DNA from 2 places in the Ferdinandcohnia sp. Marseille-Q9671 genome. Region 2 is predicted to be linked to the other one. Evidence: riboswitches for the same ligand, from Rfam matches in the RefSeq annotation. Region 2 holds a riboswitch; the other holds the start of a gene.

Region 1 (8,058 bases), on a different contig from region 2:
AGCTTGTTGGCAAATACAATATTCGTGGTGTCGGAAACTGGAGTCTTGGACAAGAAAACAAAGACGTGTGGAACAGCTACACAACCACCTTGCCAAATACAGTTCCAGTTGTTTCACCAGCCTACACGGCACCGGTTCAAAATTATAAAACGTACACGGTGGCTTCCGGCGATACACTTTGGGGGATTGCAAATGGAAATGACACAACGGTGAGTGCGGTTCGTGAAGCAAATAACCTAACATCAGATTCACTCTCTATAGGGCAGGTGTTACGAATCCCGACAGAAGAAGCCGTTTCGTCAGGTGGTACAACGCAGCCAACTCCACCACCAACTCAAACGACTACAGCGCCGGTGTATACGATCAATTACTCGGTAGTCGCTGGAGATAGTCTGTCTAGGATTGCTTCGAAAAATGGTACAACCGTAACAGCAATTAAAAGTGCCAACAACCTTACATCAGATATGATCTATGTGGGGCAAACGTTAAAAGTACCGACTAATGTTGTGACCTACACGGTAGTCTCGGGTGATACCTTGTATGGCATCGCCGCACGCTATAACATAACAGTCGCTACCATTAAGTCAGAAAACAACCTAACCTCAGACATCCTCAGTATAGGTCAAACGTTGAGGATTCCGGTATCATAAGGGAGTGGACCCGAATGCTTTATGAGGCATTCGGGTTTTTGGATTTTTTTGCTAGTGACAGTAAGTTGTGGGATAGTGACAGTATTTTGAAAATAGTGACAGAAAGTACTCGGATAGTGACAGTATTTTTGAATTAGTGACAGTAAGTTATAGATTTGGCGGTTTATTTGTGTGATTGAACGTCTATCGCCGATAGAAATAGAAACAAATTAACGCCGATAGAAACAAAATAACGCGGATAGAACGAGATTAACGCCGATAGAACAAAATAACGCGGATAGAACGAGTTTAACGTCGATAGAACCAACCTATCGCCAATAGATCCTTATATTACGACTGTTTTCCCTATTCTGAAAAGTCTACCATGTCCTCTAATTCGCCAATAATATGATATGATAGATGCATAGTTAAGACAGAAAGGTGAATCAATTGCATGGCGGTTATTGGACGAAACGAACCCTGCGCATGTGGCAGTGGGAAAAAATTTAAGAAATGCTGCGGGAAGAATGCCGTAGTTTCGATAGATCAAGTAGTGGAAAATGAACTAAATGATATCCAGCATGAAGTTTTTCAATATGCGCTTCATATGTATGAGGAATTCTTTGAAGAAAGCATGGCTGAATATGAGGAGATTTTCGAAAAGCTCCCAGAGGATGTCTATGATTTGTTCGCTTTCTTTTCAAGAGTATGGGTCATCAGCTCTGTTCCAGTTGAAGGGAAAACCATTTTAGAAGAGTATGTGGATGCGTACGGACCGAAATATAGCAGACCTCGAACTCGAGATCTTTTACAAGGATGGAAGGCAGCGAGACCATCTGCGTATATGGTAACAGAGGTTGACCAGGGTTCTTACATGACGGTAAAGGATATCTTTACCGATGTAGAGCATAGTGTCAGAATTTATGAATCCGAGACAGAAGTAAAGGCAGGATATTTTGTGTTCGGAACCTTACTGCCTGCTGGGGTAAACTCGATCTTCTTCCCAACTTTTCTCGAATTGCCTATTGAATTCGCGGATAATATGAAAAATATGATTCTCGAACTCTATAGAGAAAGTGGAAAAAAGGATCCAGTTGAATTCATGTCGACTGAATTTATCAATGTATTTATGGTCTTTATGTTTGGAAAGTCAAAAGTTACAGCGCAAGATTATGAATGGAAAACAGTGAAACAGCAAGAGGTCGCTGAATTATTCCAGGTTCGTATGAAGGAATATGGCTATGATGAGAATATTACTGGAATGGGTATTTTTATGTGGCATAAATATTGTGAACTGAAAAATCCTCGTATTCTAAAAACAGGTATTTACGAAGCTGCGTTGGTTTATCTAGTGGAAGAAATTTATCCATACGAAGGCACTTCAACTCAACAAGAGCTTGCCGAAGAGTATGGTGTGTCTGCAAATAGTATTTCTACTAAGTACAAGGAGCTTGAGAAGTACTTGTTAGATGAAGTGAAAAAGTATAAAGAGCTTGTCGACGAAAGCCAACCTGGACTTGGGTGATATAAACGTGAAAAAACAATCCGATCAGGGTTGTTTTTTTATGGAAAAAAGCTCTTGCAATATAAAATAAATTCAAACATTTGTCACAAATTTGTCACAACTTACCTTTGAAAAATTTGCCGAATAGTGTAAAATGGATTTTAATTGGAAAATAAGATTGGTAGGTAAAAAGTATGAGTTTTCAAATAGAATCTGAACAACTTTTAAAAATTATGGTAGATATTCAGAAAAAGGTTGAAGAAACGGCTTCTCTTACAACCGAAGAGGTCATGCGTGATCTAATTGGTAGACTGAAAGAATGTCAATCTGCGTAAGTACTTTTGGGGATTATCCCCATTTTTTCTCGCTACAGAAATAGCCCCTATTTTTAACCCTCAAAATGTAAGCCCTTTCCTAAAAATCGAACTTATGAGAAAATAGAGTAATAGATAAATAGGAGGAACAAATATGACAAAAATTCGTTTTGGTATATTAAGTACGGCAAAAATTGCGCGAACTACGTTACTGCCCTCAATGGAAAGAGCGCATAATGTAGAAGTCGTGGCAGTTGCGAGTGAGAGCGGGAAAGCTGAAGGCTTTGCAGCAGAACATGGAATCGAAAAGTATTATGATACATATACAGAACTACTACAGGATCCGGAAGTTGATGCAGTCTACATTCCACTTCCAAATCAACTACATAAAAAATGGGCAATCGAAGCTGCGAAGCACGGCAAACATGTACTTTGTGAAAAGCCAGCAGCGTTGAATTCTCAAGAAGTTGAAGAAATGGAAAAGGTGTTTGCAGAACAAAATGTTACCTTTATGGAAGGGTTTATGTATCAATTCCATCCACAGCATACTCGAGTGAAGGAAATCATCTCAGCAGGGGAAATCGGAGATGTAAAGCTAATTCGTTCCACTTTTTCCTTCCCCCATGCAATGAATCCTGATAGCATTAAACTCCAGAAGCATCTTGGTGGCGGGGTATTGTATGATGTGGGCTGCTATTGCATTCATGCTAGTCGTTTGATCACAGGTGAAGAGCCAATTGAAGTGACTGCAACAGCTAGCATCCATCCAACCCATGAGGTCGATGTTACAGCAGCGGGTACACTTACGTTTGAAAGTGGAATTCTTGCAAGCTTTGACTGCAGCTTTGAACAACCGTTTAAGGCTCAATATGAGGTAGTTGGTACAAAAGGTTCTATTTTAGTGGGGCGTGCCTTCCGTCCGGACAACCAAGAAGGAAACGGACTGATTGAAATAAGCACGGAAGCAGGTGTACGTGAAGAGACTGTTCAAGGTGACCAGTATAAGCTTCAGGTAGAGCATTTTGCTGAGTGTGTGTTATCAAATAAGCAGCCAATGTATTCTGTGGCCGATACAATCAAAAACATGCGTGTGATTGAGCAGGCATTGGAACAAATCAAATAACTAAGTATAAAAAGTCAGCACTAGCTGGCTTTTTTTCTTCCTTATTTTGTGGTTAATCTTTTTTATTTTGGGATACGTTTGAAATCCTCAATTCTTCATCCTCATTCTATTCTTTTTTTCTAGTAATCAGGTATATCTATGAAAAATATGTCAATACTAGATTACTAGAGAAGATAGAGTCGAAATGAATGGAGGAATATAGTATGAAAGCGAATCTTGAATTACCAGAGGTACTACCAACTAGTAAAGAGGAATTTTATAAAATGCTTCTTGATTTGGTAGTCAAAAAGTAACAGAAATGACATGTCGAGTATTGTTGGAAGACTCCATAACTTGTATACTAGGACTTAGAAACTAGTATAATTGAAGAAAAGGCAAACTCTCCGAAAGGATAGGACGCAAAGCTGAGGGTCTACCGTACAATTTGTACCACGATAGCCTAGCTGCCAATAATGTATAACGTTATCGGGCCATTCTTGTGTGATGGCCTATTTTTATGTGTGAAGAATGTATGATTGTTCTATTCTATTCTTTTATTTTCTTAACTACTAGAAGGGGGTTGCATATATATGAAAAGTATTAGAATGAGACTAACTGTTAGTTTTTTTGCCATCATCATACTTTGTATAGGTCTATCGGTATATAATTTTGTAGCTGTTTCAAGTATGAATGATAAAACCAAGGAGATTACTTCTACCGAGCTATCTGAACTTATCGAATATGACACGTTGAAATACAATATTGCACAAAGTATTGCCTTGACAAGGGGTTATGTTCTGTACGGAGATAAGTCCTACAAAGAGGAATTTGGCATGTATTCGGTGGAATTTGATCTGATGAAGAAAAAATTGGCTAATGTGAAGGACAAAGAGGTACAGGAGCTTTTAAGAGCAAGCAATAGCTGGAAAGAGCAAATTAAAAAGGATGTCATAGATGTTTATGATAACGGTGATGCAGAGTTAGCTAAACACAATCTTCAGGTTTATATTCAGCCTGCTGCAAGTGGCTTAATGGAGCGTGTAGAAAATCTAGCACATAATAAGGAAAGACAGATTGTATCAACAGGAGAAAATGTTGTGAGTTATGGTGAATCCGCGAATCTAGTGGGACTCATTATAGCAGGAATTGTGATTGTGTTAGGAGCTATCATTTCTATCTACACATCAGAGGTTATTTCAAGACCGGTGAAGCAAATTGCCAATCGAATGAATGCGATTTCGAAGGGTGAGCTTCAATCCGAACCGATAAAAACGAAGCTAAAGGACGAAATCGGTCAACTCGTTACTTCGGTTTATTATATGAATGAATATTTAAGGAGCGTCGTCAAGCAGATGTCTGTTGTATCAGATAATGTGACGGGGCAGAGTGAGGAATTGACCCAGTACGCGGATGAGGTTATGGCTGGTAGCCAGCAAATTGCTGTCACGATGGATGAACTTTCACGTGGTGCGGAGGATCAAGCAACATCTTCCACTACCTTAATTGAAAAGATGTCTCATTTTTCACAGGAAATCATGCAGGTTGCTGTAAAAGGGGACGACATTAAGGAACAGTCTCAAGGGATGCTTAAGATGACAAACGATGGTAGTGCATATATGGAAACGTCCATTGGACAAATGAACAGCATCAATGAAAAAATGAAGCAATCGCACGCACTGGTTGTAGGGTTAGACCATAAAACAAATGAAATTACAAAGCTTGTGAATGTGATTCAGGAAATCGCAGGTCAAACCAATCTACTTGCACTAAACGCGGCAATTGAAGCAGCTCGTGCGGGTGAACATGGGAAGGGCTTTGCTGTTGTGGCGGACGAGGTTCGTAAGCTTGCCGAACAGGTTGGAAAGTCGGTTGCGGAAATCACGTTGATAGTAAAAGATATTCAACAAGAATCTAAGCAGGTTGTGCAATCATTAGATGACGGCTATCAATCTGTTGAAGAAGGTACAGTTCAAATTCAAACAACTGGAAAAACCTTTAATAACTTAAAACAGACAATCGAACAAATTGGCGCACAAATTGAAACAATGTCAGCTTCATTGTATGGAGTGCTTGATGATACACAAGTAATCAGTGGTTCGATCGAGGGAATTGCGGCTGTAGCAGAAGAGTCTGCAGCAGGTGTTGAGGAAGTATCAGCAACAGCCCAACAATCGAGCAGCTCAATGGAAGAAGTCGCTAGAAGCGCAAAACAACTAGAAGAAAACGCAGGCGAACTAAACTCCTTAATACAACGCTTTAAACTAAACTAATCAGTCAGCAGAAAGCTTGGGGAATGGACCTCAAGCTTTCTTTTAATGTGGATGAGGGAATTTACTATTTGGGACAGGGGGACAGGTCCCTTGACCCAGCAGGCTGTCAAACATGTGGGACAGGGGGACAGGTCCCGTGACCCAGCAAGCTGTCAAACACTTGTGGGACAGGGGTACAGGTTCCTTGACCCAGCAGGCTGTCAAACATGTGGGACAGGGGGACAGGTCCCGTGACCCAGCAAGCTGTCAAACACTTGTGGGACAGGGGGACAGGTCCGGTGACCCAGTAGGCTGTCAAATCCATGCTGAGCCATGGGGACAGGTTCCTCGACCCAGCTGACACTAAGACCTCTTTTTAGGAAAGGAGCAAAACATAATGTTTACATGTCCGTGTTGTGGTTTTAAAACATTAGATGAAGCATTTGCATATGATATTTGTGAAATCTGCGGCTGGGAGGATGACCCGACGCAGCAAGATTACCCTGGGTTAGATTTTGGTCCGAATGAGGGCAGTTTATGTGAGGAGCAGGCAGAACTTTTGAAGAGAATACCTGCAGAACGTATTAACTATAATGGGTATGTGCGTGATAAAGAGTGGAGGCCGCTTTTGGCAGATGAATGTATTAACCCCGAGGCAACGATTGAAACGGGTATGGATTATTTTAACTTAATCGGTGAAGAGGAAATGGTTTACTATTGGAAAAGAAAGAAATAGAAAAAAGGATGCAACAATAGCATCCTTTATTCCACTTCACTTATTTTTACATTACGAAACATGAATTTTGTTTTCTCGGCTTTATTAGTGAGCACCATCGCGTCAATTTGAGAGGTGGTCTCCTGGAGTTCCACCTCTAGCTGGATGGTCCGCCATGAATCATGCAAGGCAATCACAGGTGAGACCGTTTCCGCTAAAAATGTGCCTCGTGGATCGGTCTCATCTACATTTAAATAGACGGCACCTTCACCCTTCACCTGAACTTGATACAGAATAGTCATTCCACCTTTCACGCCACGCGGTGAAAAAACAAACCCTTCGTTTTCCTCTTTGCCTGCTGTTTTTACCTCAAATGTACCATCCTCCACCTGTACCACCGTTGCACTGACACCGAAAAATGGAGATTTTTCCGCAGCTGAAGCTGGGGCAACAGCGATGAAAAGCAGTAATACTATACTAAAAAATAATGTGCGTTTGTTCATAGGTACCTCCTTTGGGCGGAGGACAGGTTCTGTGTCACAGAATGGGACAAGGAACCTGTCCCCTTGTCCCACTTAGTATATGGAAAAAGGAGGGAAACATGTACGGTTTAGAAGGCTGCAGGAATTGGGAGTTTGAATAGGCTGTTTTCTAAATCAATCTCACCTCTTACCATTAGGAAATCGGATGTTTCATATTCGACCGGTGTGAAATTCTCCTCAAACAAATCAGGGCTAATGTACAGATGGAGCTCTGTAAAATTATCTGGTATAACCGAGCATAGTTGCTTAAGTGTTGGCATTGTTGGTCCAACGATATCATACAGCTCACAGATTCCTTCATTCACTCTGAAAATAAGTAGTACATTCAAATCAGGTGAGTAATGCACCATTTTATGTAGGGTTGGGTTATACATGTTAAGGTAGAAAGATGATTCATATGCCAATGGATAAAACAGTTGAGAACTTGGGACATTCTTTTTAAAAAGGCTTTGTATGGTTTCTGCGTCACTGCTGTTAAAAACATCTAGAGGTACTAAAGGATTGTGGTACTGTTTTGGAAGACTAAGTTTTTGCACAAAATAATGTTCTCTCAAAACTCGAAACCCATACTTTTCATATAGCTTTGGGTTTGATGTTAGTAAAAATGAAAGTTCAAAATGGTTGTCAATGTGTTCAAGTGTTTGTTGAAACAAGGATTTCATCAATCCTTTTCCACGATAATCGGGATGAGTCATAACAGATTGAATTCCAGCTACTGTTTGCATTTTTCCATGAATCATCATCGGCATTTCAAACATTGATACATTTGCGACGGCTTTCTCAACTTCAAAAAAGGTAAAGGGTGTGTACGTTGGATCCCAAAATCCTCTTGCGTAAAAGTCCTTGAATGTATCGACTTCGATTCCAAAAACCTTATCAAATAACGGATAAAGTTTTTCTCGAAGGTCTTGATTATTTGAGTAATTCGATTTCAACTGTAATTGCATTATCGTAATCCCCCCAATTAAAGAGTAAAAAAACAACCGGCGTATAACCGGTTGCT
Region 2 (8,058 bases):
TCCGAAATTGCGTGGTTATTAAATCATGACATTTCACTTCCGCATGATTATATAGAAGCTTTACATTTAGAATCCTTACATATAAATAAATCTATTCTTCTATCAAAAACAGAATATCCCGAACATATACAACAACTTTTTGATAATCTCCGTGTATGGACAGTCAATGAACCAGGTGAAATTAAGCGTCTACTAGATTTACAGGTCAATTCAATTATTACAGACTTTCCTGAACGAGCCATTGCTCTTAGAAACGAACGTAATCAAGAGGTAAATAGTTGAAGGTATTGTCCCTAATCTGTATCGACCAAATAAAGAAATGGCCTGCACTCAAGTTTTCTTAGAACCAAGGTGCAGGCCATTTCTTTAATTTTGTGCCATTTTAAATTCTAAAAATATCTGGTTATAGATTGCAAGGTTCTTTTTCCCTAAGTTCTCGTAAACCTCAAGCTTCTCTGTTAGTTCTGGTGATGGATAAAATCGCTCATCCGATACCATTTCTTCTGGCATATGCTTTAATGCTTCTTTGTTCGGTGTTGAGTAGCTTACATATTCTGTGTTCTGTGCTGCGACTTCTTCATCCAAGATAAAGTTGATAAACTGATGAGCACCATCCACATTTTTAGCTGTTTTTGGTATAACCATATTATCAAACCAAAGATTTGAACCTTCAGTCGGTACAGCGTATTCTAAATCCTCGTTCTCCCACATAATATCAGCAGCATCACCTGACCATACAAGGGCGATGGAAGCTTCACCGTTTTGAACGAGGACTTTTCCTTCGTCACCAACAATTGCTTTTACATTTGGCCGTAGCTTGATGAGCTTTTCTTTTGCTTCGTTTAAATGAGCAATATTTGTATCGTTTAACGAATATCCAAGTGAGTTAAGCCCCATTCCAATAACTTCTCGAGCACCATCAATTAATAGAATTTCATTTTCTAAGGAAGGATCCCAGAGGTCATTCCAACTAGTAAATTCGATTCCATCTAACATTGTAGGGTTATAGACAATCCCTACAGTGCCCCAGAAATATGGGACAGAGTATACATTGCCTGGATCAAATGGGAGATCCATGAAACGCTCATCAATATTTGATAAATTTGGTAGTTTCGAGTGATCAAGAGGGATTAGTAAGTCCTCTTGACGCATCTTATCAATCATATATTCAGATGGGACAGCTATATCATACGTTGTTCCACCTTGCTCAATTTTTGTCATCATCGCTTCATTTGAGTCAAAGGTTTCATAAATGACCTTAATACCGGTTTCCTCTTCAAAGCGATCAATTAACTCCTCGTCAATATAATCTCCCCAATTATAAACCGTCAACGTATTTCCTTCAGAAAGACCTTGTGATGAATTTAAATGGTTAATGAGATAAAGTAGAGCACCAGAGAGTACGGCAATTAACAAGAAAACACGAATGAGTTTCGTCATTTTCGAACCCCCAGTCCACGAGTGTTACCACGCTGAGAAATAAAGTAATATCCAACCACTAGTAACATGGTAAAGATAAATAATAGAGTAGACAATGCATTGATATTTAATGAGATTCCTCGACGTGCTAAGGAATAGATCTCAACAGATAATGTTGAAAAACCATTTCCAGTCACGAAAAACGTGACAGCGAAATCATCAAAGGAGTATGTGAGTGCCATAAAAAACCCTGCGAAAATTCCCGGTGTGATATAAGGAATAATGACCTTAGTTAGTACCTCCCATTGATTAGCCCCAAGATCTCTTGCGGCATCCAGTAAAGTAGGGCTCATTTCTTTTAACTTAGGTAATACCATAAGCACCACAATTGGTATACAAAATGCAATATGTGAGAGTAATACTGAGTAAAATCCTAATTTGATGCCTGCCATAGTTAAAAGAATTAAGAAAGAGGCACCTATAATCACGTCGGGACTGACGATTAAGACATTATTTAACGATAGCAAGGTATTCTGAGTTTGTCTTTGTTTAACTGAATGAATACCTATTGCGCCAAGAACTCCAATAATGGTTGATATAAGAGCTGAAAGCAATGCTACAACAATTGTATTTAATACAATGATAAGGAGTCTTGTATCCTGAAATAGCTCTTTATACCAATCTAGGGTAAAGCCTTCGAAATTACTCATTGTACCACCGCTATTAAACGAGTAATACACTAAATAGAAGATAGGTGCGTATAAAATGAAGAATATAATAAGTAAATACATTCTGGATGAAATAGCTAGTTTATCTCTCATTTTTTGCACCTCGCTTCTTACGGTTTCCTGTTGCTACCATGATAAGAACCATGAAGATGATTAGGAAGACGGCAATAGTTGAACCCATTCCCCAATCCTGTGTTACTAGAAATTGCTGTTCAATTGCTGTACCGAGTGTAATGACCTTGTTTCCTGCAATTAGTCGTGTAAGCATGAATAGCGATAGAGCAGGAATGAATACAATCTGACATCCGGATTTGACCCCTTGAATGGTTAAAGGAAAGATTACCCTACGAAAGGTGGTCCATTTTGATGCACCTAGATCGCTAGAGGCATCTAGTAGACTAGGATTTAACTCATTTAGTGAGTTGAAAATAGGTAATATCATAAAAGGTATAAAAATATAAACAGAAACAAACACAAAACTAAAATCGGTAAACAATAGCTGTTGTGAGCCAATTCCTAACACCTCGAGAACGCTGTTTGCAGCCCCTTTGGCACCAAAGATTCCTATAAAGGCATAAGCCTTTAATAATAAATTAATCCAAGAGGGAGCAATGATTAATAGTAACCAAAGGTGCTTGTGTTTTGTTTTCGTGAGCAAATAAGCGGTAGGGTATGCAACCAGTAACGAAATAGCTGTAATTAAAAAAGCATACCAAAAAGAACTTAATGTCATCTTTAAATAGATAGGTGTAAAGAATGTTTTATAGTTTACTAACGAAAGATTTCCCTCTATATCAAAGAAAGAATAATAGAGAACCAGTGTGATTGGTGCAATGACAAAGATTAGAATCCATAAAGCATAGGGGATAAAATATATATTACGGGTTAGCTTATTTTCCATGGCTTTCCCCGTCCGAATATGCTTCTAAGCGACGATCGTATTCTTCTTCAGTTTCACCAATACGCATAACATGTATCGCCTCAGAATCAAAATAGAGTCCTATTTCATCACCGACTTTTGCCTTTTTCGTGGAATGCACAAGCCACTCATTTCCATCTTTATCAAAACAACAAATTTCATAATGAACGCCTCTGAAAAGTTGAGAATCAACTACCACTTGAAGCTTTCCTTTTTCAAAAGTGGTTATTTCTAAGTCCTCTGGGCGAATTACAATATCAACAAGTTCGTTTTTTGTAAATCCTTGGTCTACACATTCAAAGGTTTTTCCAACAAATTCAACAAGAAAATCCTGATGCATTTTTCCTTTTACAATATTTGATTCTCCGATAAAATCAGCAACAAAACGATTTATTGGCTCATCATAGATATCTATAGGGGTTCCACTTTGTTGAATTTTTCCTTCATTTAATACAAAAATCTCATCTGACATGGCTAGAGCTTCCTCTTGATCATGTGTAACAAAGATAAACGTAATACCGAGTCGCTGTTGCAGTTCGCGGAGCTCGTATTGCATTTCCGTTCGAAGTTTTAAGTCTAATGCAGATAAAGGTTCATCTAATAAGATAATCTCAGGTTCATTTACAATGGCACGTGCAATTGCAACACGCTGCCTCTGACCACCTGACATTTCATTAATTTCACGGTTTTCATAGCCTTTTAAGTTAACAAAGCTTAATGCTTCCTTCACCTTCGCTTCGATGTCAGCGTTCTTCATTTTCTTAATACGAAGTCCAAATGCTACATTCTCAAAAACGTTTAGATGTGGGAATAGAGCATAATCTTGAAAAACAGTATTAACCTGACGTTTGTTAGCGGGTACAGTGTTTACCTTTTTACCGTTAAAATAAACCTCGCCATTAGAGGGTTCAATAAAACCTGCAATTAATCGTAAAATCGTCGTCTTACCACAGCCAGAAGGTCCAAGAAGTGTATAAAATTTTCCTCTTTCTATTTCAAAACTTACATTATTAAGGACAGCGGGATCGTTGTCATATTGTTTGGTAACATTTTTAAATTGAATAATAGGTATGTTATTCATAGCAACCCCCTTCTTTCTATTAAATATTAAATTTTTCAAGCTGTTTTTATGTCTAGCTCCAGGCGTCATCGGCTTAAGCAAATTGCTTCTTAAGGCAAAAAACGCCTTCGTCTGCACTTTTCTTGTGCTTGTCGCCAAATAGGCGGAGCCATTGTGCATTTCAGACTCAATCCGGCATAATTATACACGAATTGTGAAATAATTCAATAACAATACTAAATGTAATAGATATGACTAAATAAGGAAAGTGATATAGGAGATTTTTCATAGGATATATTTCACATTACTTGGAAAAATAAGTGTTGATTTAATTGACCAAAGTAGAAATAACAAATATAATTAAGTTATAATTTAAAAAATTCATTTTTGATATAACAATAGAATATCGACAAGGCAAATTCATTGAAAGATGAAGACGCAAAACTATAGGGGCTACGTCAAACCAACGTTGACATGCCAGCCAGTTGCCGAGGATAACTCGTAACGCAAAGAAACGTAGATTAATCGGTTGGATTAGTCTTTTTTTTATACCAACTATAGCTACTAGTTTACTAGATTTTTGGATAGAAAAATTTTTGGAAGTGATTACAAATGGATAAAGAGGTCCAAGCTGCTAAAAATCTGAACGTACTAAAGAAATTGAGTGAACTAATTGAGAAGGTTGGTTCTGAGAAAAACCTGATATCTAAGGAGGTTCGTGATTTTTTTGAATGTACGTATCAGGGAAGCGAAGAAAAGGAACAAACTAATGAACTTTTAACGCAGCTCCAGGAAATGAATGAACAAATGGAAAATATGCATTGGATGAATAAGCATTATCGCATCCTACATGAATTTGCCCAAATATGTAGCAAAACATTAAATGAAAGTGTCCTTCTCCAAAAATCGTATGAAATGGTTTCTCAGGTAATGCCTACGGATTCATTTTATATTGCCTTGTATAATCCAGGAGATTCATATGTTCATTTGGTTTTTATTATGGATAACGGAGAGCCAGCTCCACCAAGTATAGTAGAACTTGGTGAGAATTATACGTCAAAGGTAATCAAAACGAGAGAAATCGTTCATTTAAAACAACAAAGTCAAAATCATGAATATGACATGACAATGGGTGAAGGAGAGGAAGACACGAGTTCCTGCCTTTTTGTGCCAGTGGTTATTGATGATCAGGTAAAAGGAGTTATTTCAGCTCAAAGTTTTCGCGATTTTGCCTATCGGAAGGAGCATGAGGACTTACTCCAAATGATTGGAGCACAAGTAATTAACTCAATTGAAACTGCAAGATTATACGAAAAAATCTATACTATGTCGAGAACGGATGAATTAACAGGTTTAAAAAACCATCGGGCATTCCATGAGGATTTAGCACAGTTACTTCGGAGTGGAAATGAAGAAATTACAGTAATGATGATTGACTCCGATGATTTAAAACAGGTGAATGATCAATTTGGTCACGATGCGGGAGATTTATATCTGAAGGTGTTAGCAGATGGAATGAAGTCTGTATGTGATAAATTCATAGAGGGTTATCGTTACGCCGGTGATGAATTTATGATTTTAATCAAGTCTCGAAACGACCAGAGTGTAGAAGGTATTTATTCTAGATTAAAAACGTACTATGTAGAGCATCCGGTTTTACTTGAGGGTGAAAGAATTACTGTATCGATAAGTACAGGTGTAGGTGTGTATCCTCATCATGGGTTAACTGTCGATGCTTTGAAGAAAGCAGCCGATCAAGCGCTATATGCTGCAAAGGAAAGTGGAAAAAACCGTATGATAATAGCGGATATAAAGGCATAAAAAGACTCATCCAAAAAGGATGAGTCTTTATTTAATTGATATGTGCGATTATACCTTCTTCATCATCTAGAACTAGCTTAATCCCTGCATAAGGGTCTTTACCCATAAACTCCCCGAGCAATAGACGAATAGCTTCGATAAGGTTTGCCATGATAAGAACTTGTTTACGCTCGTTTACATAGACCTCTGCAGAAAATCCATAGTCGTCATCATACATAAGCTCAACTTCAACCTCTTCAGGTTTCACTTGCTTCTTCAATCCAATATAGACACATACTGCATTGATGATTTCTTGTTCAGAAAGAATTAGCTTCTCCATGGATCAGTCTCTTTTTTCTTCTTGTCTCTAATAAGAACAAAGATTTTGCGAATGATGGAAAATAGAACATATATCGCTAGAACATTAATCATTAGGCCAAGAAATGAACCGAGTGCTCCCATTCCACCTAAAAGACCGCCGAATAGTAATCCAGCAAGACCACCAAGCATAAGGCCTTTCATTAACCCGCCAGACATTAATCCGCCTTTTGGAGTGGTTGTAGCAGTAGATTTATTCGTAGTAGTGTTGTCCTTTTTCTGTTGTTGGAAGTTTGATTTATTCGTATTACCTATATTATTATTGAAACCTTTTTTACCTGATTTGTACCCCTTCGCCTCAACAGTTGTTGAATGGTCTTGAAAAACAATGTTTCCAACAGGCGAGAGAATAAGTGAAAGTGCTAGAAATGCTGATATTACCTTTTTCATTATTGTATACCTCCATATGTTAGTAAGATTCATTTTATTATTATCCATTATACCCTATCAAGAAGAATTAAGCTTTTGAATCTTCTCTTCTATATACGATGGAAAAGGTAAATGGTTTCGGTTATTTATAAAAAATTAATAAGGTAAATTATGGCTTTAGCGGCCGTGGATTCAACTACCAAAAACAATCCTCAATTCTATATAGAGAATTCGGAACATGATGTAAATTAGTCTAAAATAGTAACGTTATATGGATAACTGGTAATTTTTAAAGTTATTCTGTTTAAAAGTGGTATAGTATACTTTAAGAAAGTGTTCTTAGTAATAGAAGGTAGGAAAGAGGATACCAAAATGAAAACAGAAACAAATAAACAGACAACATCTTTTATGGCTGATCTTAGGTCCCTTTTTAAAGCAGGGGTTTTACTTGCTAACGTACTTCCCGTATTTTCTGGTTTTTGGTTAGCAATTTATTTTACAGGTGCTTCCTTTCAGGAAAATGTGGGATTGTTTCTATCTACGATGCTCGGGAGTACCCTTGTTATGGCGGGAGCCTTAATCATAAATAACTGGTATGATGTTGATATAGATACGGTCATGGATCGAACGAAGAAACGTCCAACTGTAACAGGGCATTTCTCGTTAAAAGCTGTATTAATCTTAGGGATAATATGTACCATTCTAGGTTTTGTACTCTTATCATTTACAACACTAGAGGCAGTCATTTATACATTAGTAGGATGGTTCACTTATGTTGTACCTTATACGATGTGGTCAAAGAGAAAATATACATTTAATACGGTGATTGGCAGTGTATCAGGTGCCGTTTCCCCATTAATGGGATGGGCCGCAGTTGCACCAATTAACCATACAGTTCCAATTGTATTGTTCTTCATTTTATTTATTTTCCAGATGCCACACACGTATGCCATTGCAATCAGAAAGTATGATGAGTACAAGGCTGCGGGTGTTGCAATGCTTCCTGTAGTTCGGGGGATTCAGGTAACAAAGAAGCATTTTTTATTTTATGTCGCCTGTTTGTTTCCGTTGCCTTTCTTTTTAGATGACCTCGGAACAACTTTTATTGTCATCGCAACCTTCCTTAATATAGGGTGGTTGATATTAAGCATTAAAGGTTTTTCAGTAAAAGATGATAATAAATGGGCACGCTGGAATTTTCTATATTCTGTAAATTATATTTTGATTATCTTTTTGTCGATGGTACTTGTGACACTCCCGAAATATATAGGGTAAGAAATGGATAGACCTCGCTGCTTTCTAAGTGGCGGGGTTTTTTGCATGTCGAGGAGACGTAATCTATTGAAAACTCAGAACCTGTTGTCACAAATTCGATTGTTCAATCG

The links. A riboswitch is a leader RNA that binds a small molecule or an ion and turns the genes downstream of it on or off. The one in region 2 is predicted to bind cyclic di-GMP.
Region 1: another riboswitch for cyclic di-GMP. It lies ahead of ACWNMY_RS09495 (methyl-accepting chemotaxis protein); the one in region 2 lies ahead of ACWNMY_RS12995 (diguanylate cyclase domain-containing protein).

Annotation. Positions count from the first base shown of each region.
Region 1 covers NZ_CDRJTA010000001.1:1,897,278-1,905,335, reverse strand. Annotated here, with positions in the region: gene ACWNMY_RS09515 (LysM peptidoglycan-binding domain-containing protein) at 1-650, shown strand, start outside; gene ACWNMY_RS09510 (SEC-C metal-binding domain-containing protein) at 1,084-2,154, shown strand; gene ACWNMY_RS09505 (hypothetical protein) at 2,328-2,468, shown strand; gene ACWNMY_RS09500 (Gfo/Idh/MocA family protein) at 2,602-3,570, shown strand; cyclic di-GMP riboswitch class I at 3,934-4,021, shown strand; gene ACWNMY_RS09495 (methyl-accepting chemotaxis protein) at 4,140-5,819, shown strand; gene ACWNMY_RS09490 (CPCC family cysteine-rich protein) at 6,196-6,534, shown strand; gene ACWNMY_RS09485 (hypothetical protein) at 6,561-7,016, opposite strand; gene ACWNMY_RS09480 (GNAT family N-acetyltransferase) at 7,124-8,002, opposite strand.
Region 2 covers NZ_CDRJTA010000003.1:49,903-57,960, forward strand. Annotated here, with positions in the region: gene ACWNMY_RS12970 (glycerophosphodiester phosphodiesterase) at 1-282, shown strand, start outside; gene ACWNMY_RS12975 (ABC transporter substrate-binding protein) at 367-1,440, opposite strand; gene ACWNMY_RS12980 (ABC transporter permease) at 1,437-2,240, opposite strand; gene ACWNMY_RS12985 (ABC transporter permease) at 2,230-3,048, opposite strand; gene ACWNMY_RS12990 (ABC transporter ATP-binding protein) at 3,038-4,147, opposite strand; cyclic di-GMP riboswitch class I at 4,530-4,619, shown strand; gene ACWNMY_RS12995 (diguanylate cyclase domain-containing protein) at 4,739-5,947, shown strand; gene ACWNMY_RS13000 (YxcD family protein) at 5,979-6,266, opposite strand; gene ACWNMY_RS13005 (hypothetical protein) at 6,254-6,694, opposite strand; gene cyoE (heme o synthase) at 7,046-7,948, shown strand.